Regions from separate parts of the Labrys sp. E2SS-1L genome, predicted to be linked through region 1. Evidence: predicted binding sites of a transcription regulator. Region 1 holds the regulator's gene; the other holds the start of a gene.
What was found. The regulator LexA, encoded in region 1, represses DNA repair genes until DNA is damaged. The targets are predictions, from matches to a motif close to TGTTCNNNNTGTGTTCNG.
Positions count from the first base shown of each region.

Region 2: the regulator LexA is predicted to act here: its motif matches at 2,338-2,355, upstream of ACIGJE_RS16615 (2'-5' RNA ligase family protein).

Region 1 is NZ_CP172712.1:4,105,753-4,109,958, forward strand. It holds gene trpC (indole-3-glycerol phosphate synthase TrpC) at 1-378, shown strand, start outside; gene moaC (cyclic pyranopterin monophosphate synthase MoaC) at 375-878, shown strand; gene ACIGJE_RS19240 (molybdopterin molybdotransferase MoeA) at 875-2,095, shown strand; gene lexA (transcriptional repressor LexA) at 2,208-2,930, shown strand; gene ACIGJE_RS19250 (pentapeptide repeat-containing protein) at 2,959-3,642, shown strand; gene ACIGJE_RS19255 (TOBE domain-containing protein) at 3,753-3,959, opposite strand; gene ACIGJE_RS19260 (hypothetical protein) at 4,176-4,206, opposite strand, start outside.
Region 2 is NZ_CP172712.1:3,586,800-3,591,005, reverse strand. It holds gene ACIGJE_RS16630 (amidohydrolase) at 1-168, shown strand, start outside; gene ACIGJE_RS16625 (APH(3') family aminoglycoside O-phosphotransferase) at 265-1,047, shown strand; gene ACIGJE_RS16620 (YdeI/OmpD-associated family protein) at 1,079-1,678, opposite strand; gene ACIGJE_RS16615 (2'-5' RNA ligase family protein) at 1,693-2,301, opposite strand; gene ACIGJE_RS16610 (GFA family protein) at 2,428-2,841, opposite strand; gene ACIGJE_RS16605 (SRPBCC family protein) at 2,857-3,324, opposite strand; gene ACIGJE_RS16600 (ArsR/SmtB family transcription factor) at 3,321-3,650, opposite strand; gene ACIGJE_RS16595 (SDR family oxidoreductase) at 3,839-4,206, opposite strand, start outside.

The DNA.
Region 1 (4,206 bases):
GTGATCATGGCCAGCGTCACCGACGCCGAAGCCCGTGCGCTGATCGCGGCCGCCAAGGACTGGTCCCTCGACGTGCTGTGCGAGATCCACAATCACGACGAGCTCGAGCGGTCCCTCACGCTCGATGTCGGCATGATCGGCATCAACAATCGCGATCTCAACGACTTTGTCACCCGCCTGGAGACGACCGAGACACTGGCGCCGCTGGTGCCCGGCGATCGTCTCCTGGTCGGCGAAAGCGGCATCTTCACACCCGGCGACGTCCAGCGCCTGCAGAAGGCTGATGTGAACACCTTCCTGGTGGGCGAGAGCCTGATGCGCCAGGCCGACGTCGCCGCCGCCACGCGTGCCCTGCTGTCTGTGGACCAGGCGGCATGAGCCGGCAAAATACGAATCCTAGCCTTACCCATCTCGACGCCTCCGGCGAGGCGAACATGGTCGATGTTTCGCAAAAGGCCGTGACGAGCCGCACCGCAATTGCCGAAGGGCGGGTGGTGATGCAGCGCGAGACGCTCGACCTCGTCTTGTCGGGTGATGCCAAGAAAGGTGATGTTCGCGCCACGGCCCGCATCGCCGGTATCATGGCCGCCAAGAAAACCCATGAACTCATTCCGCTCTGCCACCCGCTGCTCCTCAGCAAGGTCGCCGTCGAGATCGAGCCCGACACCGCTCTGCCCGGTCTGACGGTGCGGGCGACAGCCAAGGTCGCGGGTCAGACCGGCGTGGAGATGGAAGCGCTGACCGCTGTTTCCGTCGCCTGCCTGACCATCTATGACATGGTCAAAGCCGCCGACCGGGGCATGCGCATCGAGGCGATCAGGCTCGTAGAGAAGTCCGGCGGCAAATCCGGCGATTGGCATGCGGAGGAAAATCCATGAGCCTGCTTCCCGTCGCGGACGCGCTGGCCAAGGTGGTTGCCGGCGTCACCCCGCTTCCTGTCGAAACCGTGCCACTGCACGCCACGCGCGGACGCGTGCTTGCTTCCGCCATCACCGCGCTGAGAACCCAGCCCGGTTTCAACGCCTCGGCCATGGACGGCTATGCAGTACGCGTGGATGACGCCAAGCAGGGAGCCAGCCTCGAATTGATCGGCGAGTCTGCCGCCGGGCATGGCTATGCCGGTCGGGTCGGCGAGAACCAGGCCGTGCGCATCTTTACGGGCGCGCCCGTACCTGACGGCGCCGACACCGTGGTGATCCAGGAACAGACCCGGCGCGACGGCAATCGCGTCATCCTGGAGGCCACGGCCAAGCCCGGCCAGCATATCCGGGGCCGCGGACTGGATTTTACCGAAGGCCGTGAGGCCCTGAGGCCTGGAACCGTCATCGGCCCCCGCGATATCGCCCTCGCCGCCGCCATGAACCACCCAGGTCTGCCGGTCCACCGCCGCCCCAAGGTCGCCATCCTCGCCACCGGCGACGAACTGGTATTGCCCGGCCAGGCCATCGGCGAGAACCAGATCGTTGCCTCCAACAACTTCGCCATCCGCGCCCTTGTCGAGGCCGAAGGCGGCGAAGTGCTCGACCTCGGCATCGCCAGCGACGACTTCCCGGCCCTGGAAGCCGCCATCAAGCGAGCTCGCGCCGAAAAGGCCGATGTGCTCGTCACTATCGGCGGTGCCTCCGTCGGCGATCACGATCTGATCCAGACCGCACTGACCCGCGAAGGCATGCGGCTCGGCTTCTGGAAGATTGCCATGCGGCCAGGCAAGCCGCTGCTGCATGGGCGGCTCGGCGTCATGCACATCCTCGGACTGCCGGGCAATCCGGTCTCCTCCGTGGTTTGCGGCGTCCTCTTCCTGGTGCCGCTGCTGCGCGCGTTGCTTGGCCGTTCCGACGCCGGCCCGCCACGCCGCAAGGCCGTCTTTGCCCGCTCCTGGCCGGCCAACGATGTCCGCGAGGATTATATACGGGCCCGCTTCCTGCTTGACGATACGTCAGACATCCTCAAGGTAGAGCCATTGGCACTGCAGGATTCGTCGCTCGTCAGCGTGATGCAACATGCCGACTGCCTGGTGATCCGGCCGCCCTTCGCACCCGAAGCAAAGGCGGGTGAGACCTGCGAGATCATCGATCTCCGTGCGGCCGGCTATTGACCACGTCTTTAACCTGAACTTCATTGTTGCAGAACACAGTAGGAACATGTAGCACTGTTCTTGTTTTGTTTACACCTTCACCGTGATTCGCGGCCGCCACGACGGGATAGCCATGCTGACCAAGAAACAACATGAATTGCTTCGGTTCATTCATGAGCGCCTGAAGGAACAGGGTGTGCCTCCTTCCTTCGATGAGATGAAGGAAGCACTGGACCTCAGGTCCAAGTCCGGCATTCACCGCCTGATCATGGCGCTGGAGGAGCGTGGCTTCATTCGGCGCCTGCCCAACCGCGCCCGTGCGCTGGAAGTGGTGCGCCTGCCCGAATCGGCGGTGCCGAGCGGTGGCGGCCTGTCGCTCGCCTCTTCCCAGCGTGGTTTCCGCCCCAATGTAATCGAGGGCAATCTCGGCAAGGTTCGCCCCGTCAGGCCTGAAATTGACGACGAGGTCGGCCGGCCGGTCCTCGTCCCGGTGATGGGGCGTATCGCCGCCGGCACGCCGGTCTCCGCCATCCAGTCCAAGAGCCACACCATCAGCGTCACGCCGGAAATGTTGTCCTCCGGCGATCATTTCGCCCTGGAAGTGCGCGGCGATTCCATGATCGAAGCCGGTATCTTCGACAATGACACCGTGCTTATCCGCCGCCAGGACCACGCCGATACCGGCGACATCGTCGTGGCACTGATCGACGACGAGGAGGCGACACTCAAGCGCCTGCGCAAGCGCGGAGCCTCCATCGCACTGGAGGCCGCCAATCCGGCCTATGAAACCCGTATCTTCGGGCCCGACCGGGTGCAGATCCAGGGCAAGCTGGTCGGTTTGTTCCGTCGCTATTGAGCGTGGCCGACATCGTGGCTTGCCGGCTATGAACGCGCTTCGCGCGATCGCGAACTGCAGCTTGCGGCGCCGCGATGTCGAAAACCTGCTCGCGGCGAAGCTTCCGCATTCCCTCGTCGATTGCGAGATGGAGGAGTGCGATCTTTCGCGTCTCGATCTCTCTCATTGGGCCTTCGAGCGCTGCAGGCTCAGAAACGCCAAGCTGGTCGGCGCCAGGCTTGCCAATACACTCTGGCGCAACTGCAAAGCGAGCGGCGCCGATTTCCGTGGCACGGACCTGGAGGAAGCGGCGTTCCGCACCGGTGATTACAGCAATACCAGCTTCCGGCGCGCCAAGGCGGCCTCGACGGCTTTTACCGGTTGCAAGCTGACCGGGGCGGACCTCTCCGAAACCTCGGGGCTGGGGCTGGTTTTCGAGGAAGTTCTGCTGATGTCGGCCAAGCTGCCGGCCTTTTCCTTCCGGAAGAGCGTGCTGCGTCGCCTCGACTTCACCCAGGCCGATTTGCGCCAATGTGATTTTCGCGAGGCGATCTTCGAGGAATGCAGTCTGCGTGATGCCAATCTTGTCGATGCTCGCTTCGAGGGTGCCGACTTGCGCGGTGCCGATCTCGGCGGGCTGAAGCTGGCAGACACCCGTTATTTCAAGGGCGCCACGATCTCGAAAGGCCAGGCCGGCCAATTGCTGGCCGAACTGGGCTTGCGGATTGCCTGAGAGAGCCTCCGGAATCGCAGGCTAATCCGCTCGACACCAGGCAACCAGGAGTGCTCGAACCACTATTCGCCCGAGCACCGCCGAAGGTCGTCATGAACCGGGAAGACAGGTCAGTCGACAGCAATCATGACGTCTGAGGCCTTGATGACGGCATAGGCATTCTGGCCGGGCTTGAGATTGAGGTCGTCGACGGCCTCATTGGTGATCGACGCAGTAATGATGGTGCCGTTGACCTCGAGCTGGATGTGGGAGGTCGTCTGCCCCTTCGTCACGCTCTTGATCGTGCCCTTGATCTGGTTGCGGGCGCTGATTTTCATGAAACTTCCCTTGGCGACGCGAAAGACGCGATCATCATCATTCCTGAAGCAATGTCCACCGGCAAATACTGGTGAAATTAGCGTGGCGGTGGCCCCTTCCAGACGGCGGGTACGATCGGGGTAACCGCCTCAAAACGCGCGATCGTTACCCCGAAAATTGCGGGCGGAGGCCCATGGGGCCGCCACCTTCTCGCTCAGACGCGATGCAGCCAACGCTCAGGTGAGGCCGATGATGTCGCTGCTTTGC
Region 2 (4,206 bases), 520 kb from region 1:
GGCATCACTGGCTATGGCCTGGTGCCCGGCGCGCCGGCCGATCTCGTCGTCATCGACACGCCGAGTATCGAGGAAGCCGTGATCAATCGCCCGCCCCGCAAGCTCGTGCTGCGAGGCGGCGTGGTGGCTGCCGAAAATGGCGTCGTCGCCGAGGCACTACCCGCTTGAGTTCGCATCGGGCCGCCTTCTTTCCGTCCAGGGAATCGGGCCAGAGTGACAAGAGCCGGCTTGCCGGCGCCTGATGGAACCTGGACGATACCGTCAATGAAATCAGCGCTGAACCTGCCCGCCGACTGGCGCCGCGATCTGGCAGGCTATGGTTGGAAGGCCCAGTCGATCGGAGCCTCCGGTGCAGGCGTCTTTCGCCTCGAAGCGCCGGACAGACCGGATCTGTTCGTCAAGACCGAGGAACTGTCACCGCTCGCTGAATTGCCGGATGAAGGACCGCGCCTGGACTGGCTGGGCGCCCGCGGCATCCCATGCCCGAAACGCCTGGCGGAGACCCGGCATGACGGACGACACTGGCTGCTGATGAGTGCCATTTCAGGCACGACCCTGTCGTCCCAGGCCGGTCTTGCCCCGGAACGGGTGGTCGACATCGCCGCCGACGCCCTGCGGCATCTGCATGCTCTCGACAGGACCGGTTGTCCGTTCGACCACCGCGCCGACAGCCGCATCGCCTTGGCCGAAGCGCGGCTCAAGGCTGGCCTCGTCGACGAGGAGGATTTCGATGAGGAGCGCGCCGGCCAGACCGCAGCCGATGTCTTCGCCGAACTGTCGCCCCTGCGACCGCGCCAGGAAGACCTTGTCGTCACGCATGGCGATGCGACGCTGGAGAACCTGCTGGCGGACAAGGACGTCTTTTCCGGCTTCATCGATTGTGCCCGGGCTGGGCTCGCCGATCGCCACCAGGACCTGGCGCTCGCGACGCGCAGCATCGGCGATCACTTCGGGCCAACCCAGGTCGAGCGTTTTCTCGCCCGCTACGGCATCGTGCCGGATCCGGAGCGCATGGCCTTCTATCTTCTGCTGGACGAGTTCTTCTGAACCGCGGCGGTGTACGCAGGGCGCTGCCGCCTCATTTCCTCGACTGCGGATAGATCGTCTCGCCGCGCTTGAGCATGGCGACGAAGGCCACGATCTTCTTCTTCCGCCCTGCCTCGGTCTTGGTGTTGTGCATGCGAAAGGCCAATGCGAAGCGGTTCTGTGCGCTGAGCATTGCCAGCATCTGCAGCGCCTCCGGCTCGGCCTCGATCGCAGCCTGGAGATCGTCCGGAATCTTCAGGTTCTTGCCGCTCTCATAGGCCCGATCCCAGCGGCCGTCCGCCTTGGCCGCCTCCACCTGCTTCAACCCGTGTTCGGTCATGCGCCCTTCGGCGACCAGCCGGGCAACATTGTCGACATTGATCCGGCTCCAGATACTCTTGCGCCCGCGCGGCGTGTAGCGTTGCAGGAAGCTGCGCTCATCGAAGCTCTTGCGCACCGCATCGATCCAGCCCCAGCAGAGCACGACGTCGATCGCCTGCTTGGGCGTGATCGAGGCGAGGCCCGAACCCGCCTTGTGGATCTTGATCCAGACTTCGCTTTGGCTGTCGTGATGGTCGCGGAGCCAGGTGTAGAAGCTCTCGGCATCGGCGAATTCACGGACCTTGGCGGGATCGACAATGACGGGCGGCATCAGGGTTCCTTGGGTTAATGCAGCAGCGGCTTGGGTTCGCTCAGGGGCCAGCGCTTGATGATCCGGTATTCCGTCTTGCCCAACCTGCTGTGAACCAGGCAAAAACCTTCGATCTGAAGGGGGATTGGGTCGATCCGCTGTTCCGATATTGGCCTCTCGCCATAGGACAAGGTCAGATGGGGCGTGAAATCCGGTAAGGCACGTATACCGAACTTGGTCATGGCTGCGCCTAATGTCTCATGGAGCTCTAACAGGCCCGCGCCCTCGCCGAGTAGGACAAGGGGGTAGCGTAGCGCCCTGCCCGGCTTCGGGAACGCACCAAAACTCTTGATGGCATGCAGTGTTATCTCGAAAGCAGGCAATTGCACGAGATCGCCGGCCAATTCCGCCGCATAGGTACGCGGTGACTTGAGGCGCTTGAAGTCGCCGACATGGTGGAGTGAGACGTGGAAGCGGTCCGGCCGCAACATGCTGCCGCCGAGAGGGTTCGCCTTGAGAAAATCCTGTCTGAACCGTTCGATCCGAAGCGCATCCTCCACGCCGGGAAACACCGCGAAGAACAGTCTTTCGCTTCGTAAAGGCCCGCGCGGAAGCTCGCCATAGAAGTCAAACGCCAACTGCATGATGACCTCGCGTTCTCGACCGGCACTACCCGTAACTAGAACAAAAAGAGAACTATGGTCAACCGCATTGTATTCGGTCGTCAGGCGGCTAATGGCCGCCACCCTGGCGCTAGGCGGCCAGTTTCCTCACCGCGGCGGCATTTTCTCGAATTTCGGCAAATCTGGATCGAGGTGGTCCCAGGCATGCCCCCCGCTGGCATAGGTCACCGCCTGTGGCTTGTAGCGGCCCGGCTCGTCGAGGCTCGTGGCACGGACGGCGAAAAATTGCGGCATGGACGAGAAGGTCAGATAGACCGGCGATCCGCAGGTGGGACAGAAATAGCGGGTCTTCCTGACGCCGCTGTCGGCGACCATCTCCCAGGGCCGCCCTTCCCCCGTAAGAGCCACATTCTGCCGCGGGAAGGTCAGGTGGGACTGATGCCCCGTGCCACTTTCGCGCTGGCAGTCGCGGCACTGGCAATCATTGCTGAACACCGGCTCGGCAGTGATCTCGTAGCGGATCGCACCGCAGGCGCATCCGCCGGTATAGGCCTTGCTCATCTCGTCCTCCTCGCCTCAGTCCTTGCTGCCGGCCACGACGTTGCCGAGGTTGCGCAGGACCTTCTTCCAACCCTCGCCCATATTCCTGAAAGCCGTCTCGTTCCTGGGCATCACGAAGCCGGCATGGACGAGGCGAACCCGCGTCCCGCCTTTGGCGGCCTCCAGCGTCCAGGTCACCACCGTATCGAGACGCGATCCATAGCCCGCATTGCTCTCGTCGCCGCCCTGCCAGGCATAGGCGAGACGCTCGTTTGGCTTCACGTCCAGCACCCTGCAATGGATGACGCCGTCCCAGGCGCCGGCGGGCGTGGTGCGAAAGGTGAAACGCTGTCCTTCCACCGCAGCGAAATCGGCAGGCGCCATCATCCAGCGGGCGATGAGATCGCCCGAGGTCAGCGCTTTCCAGATGATCTCCGGAGCATGCGGGAAGATCTCGTCGACCACGATTGCCTGCGTATCCGGCTTCAAGGCTGAATCATTCACGGATCGATCTCCTTCAAGAGGGTTCTGAGATTGGCGAAGCGCTGGCGCCAGAACAGGCTGTAATGGCTCATCCAGTCGGCCAGCGGCTCGAGGCCGCCGGGTTCGGCCCGGTAATAGACCTTCCGCCCCTCCGGACGCTCGGCGACGAGCCCCGCCTGTTTCAACGCCTTGAGATGCTGAGAAACCGCGCCCTGCGTGACGCCGCTTCCCTGCGTCAGTTCGGCCACGGTGATCTCGTCGCATCCGACGATCCGCTCGAACACGGCGCGCCTCGTGGGATCTGCCAGGGCGCGCATGACGGTATCGATGGCGGCTGTCTCTGTCATGAAAATCAATTAGCAAACGCTAATTGATTAGTCAATGCTAATGTTTTTGAACTTATAGGAAGCGGCATGCCGACGTCGTGGGATGCGGCCTGCCCCTTCAACGGCCCGGAGCGTCGCCCCACATACAGGCAACATCGAGAAGGCAGGCGCTCGTCGTGTTCCCGCCCAAAGCCCGGGGCGAAACCCGGTCAGTCCGCTTGCGACAAAGCTACGGCATCCGCCCCAGCAGGGAAACGGAGCCGGCCGGAGGTGTCGTGGACAGCGGCCCACACAGCCTGGGCAACGTCGCTCTCCCGCGTTGTCATGGCCGGCTTCGCGAAGGCCTCGAGAATTGGCCGCGCAAACTCGGTATAGTCCCCCGGGAGCAAATCCTCGACCGGCACGATGGCATTGGTGCCGAACCGGGTGGTCGGAGCATAGCCGGGCTCGACGAGCTTGACCCGCACCCCGAAATGACCGAGCTCATGAGCGAGCGAGCCCGAGAACCCTTCGACTGCCTGCTTGGACGCGGTGTAGGCGGCAGCGAGCGGAAACTCGCCGAGCGTTACGCTCGATG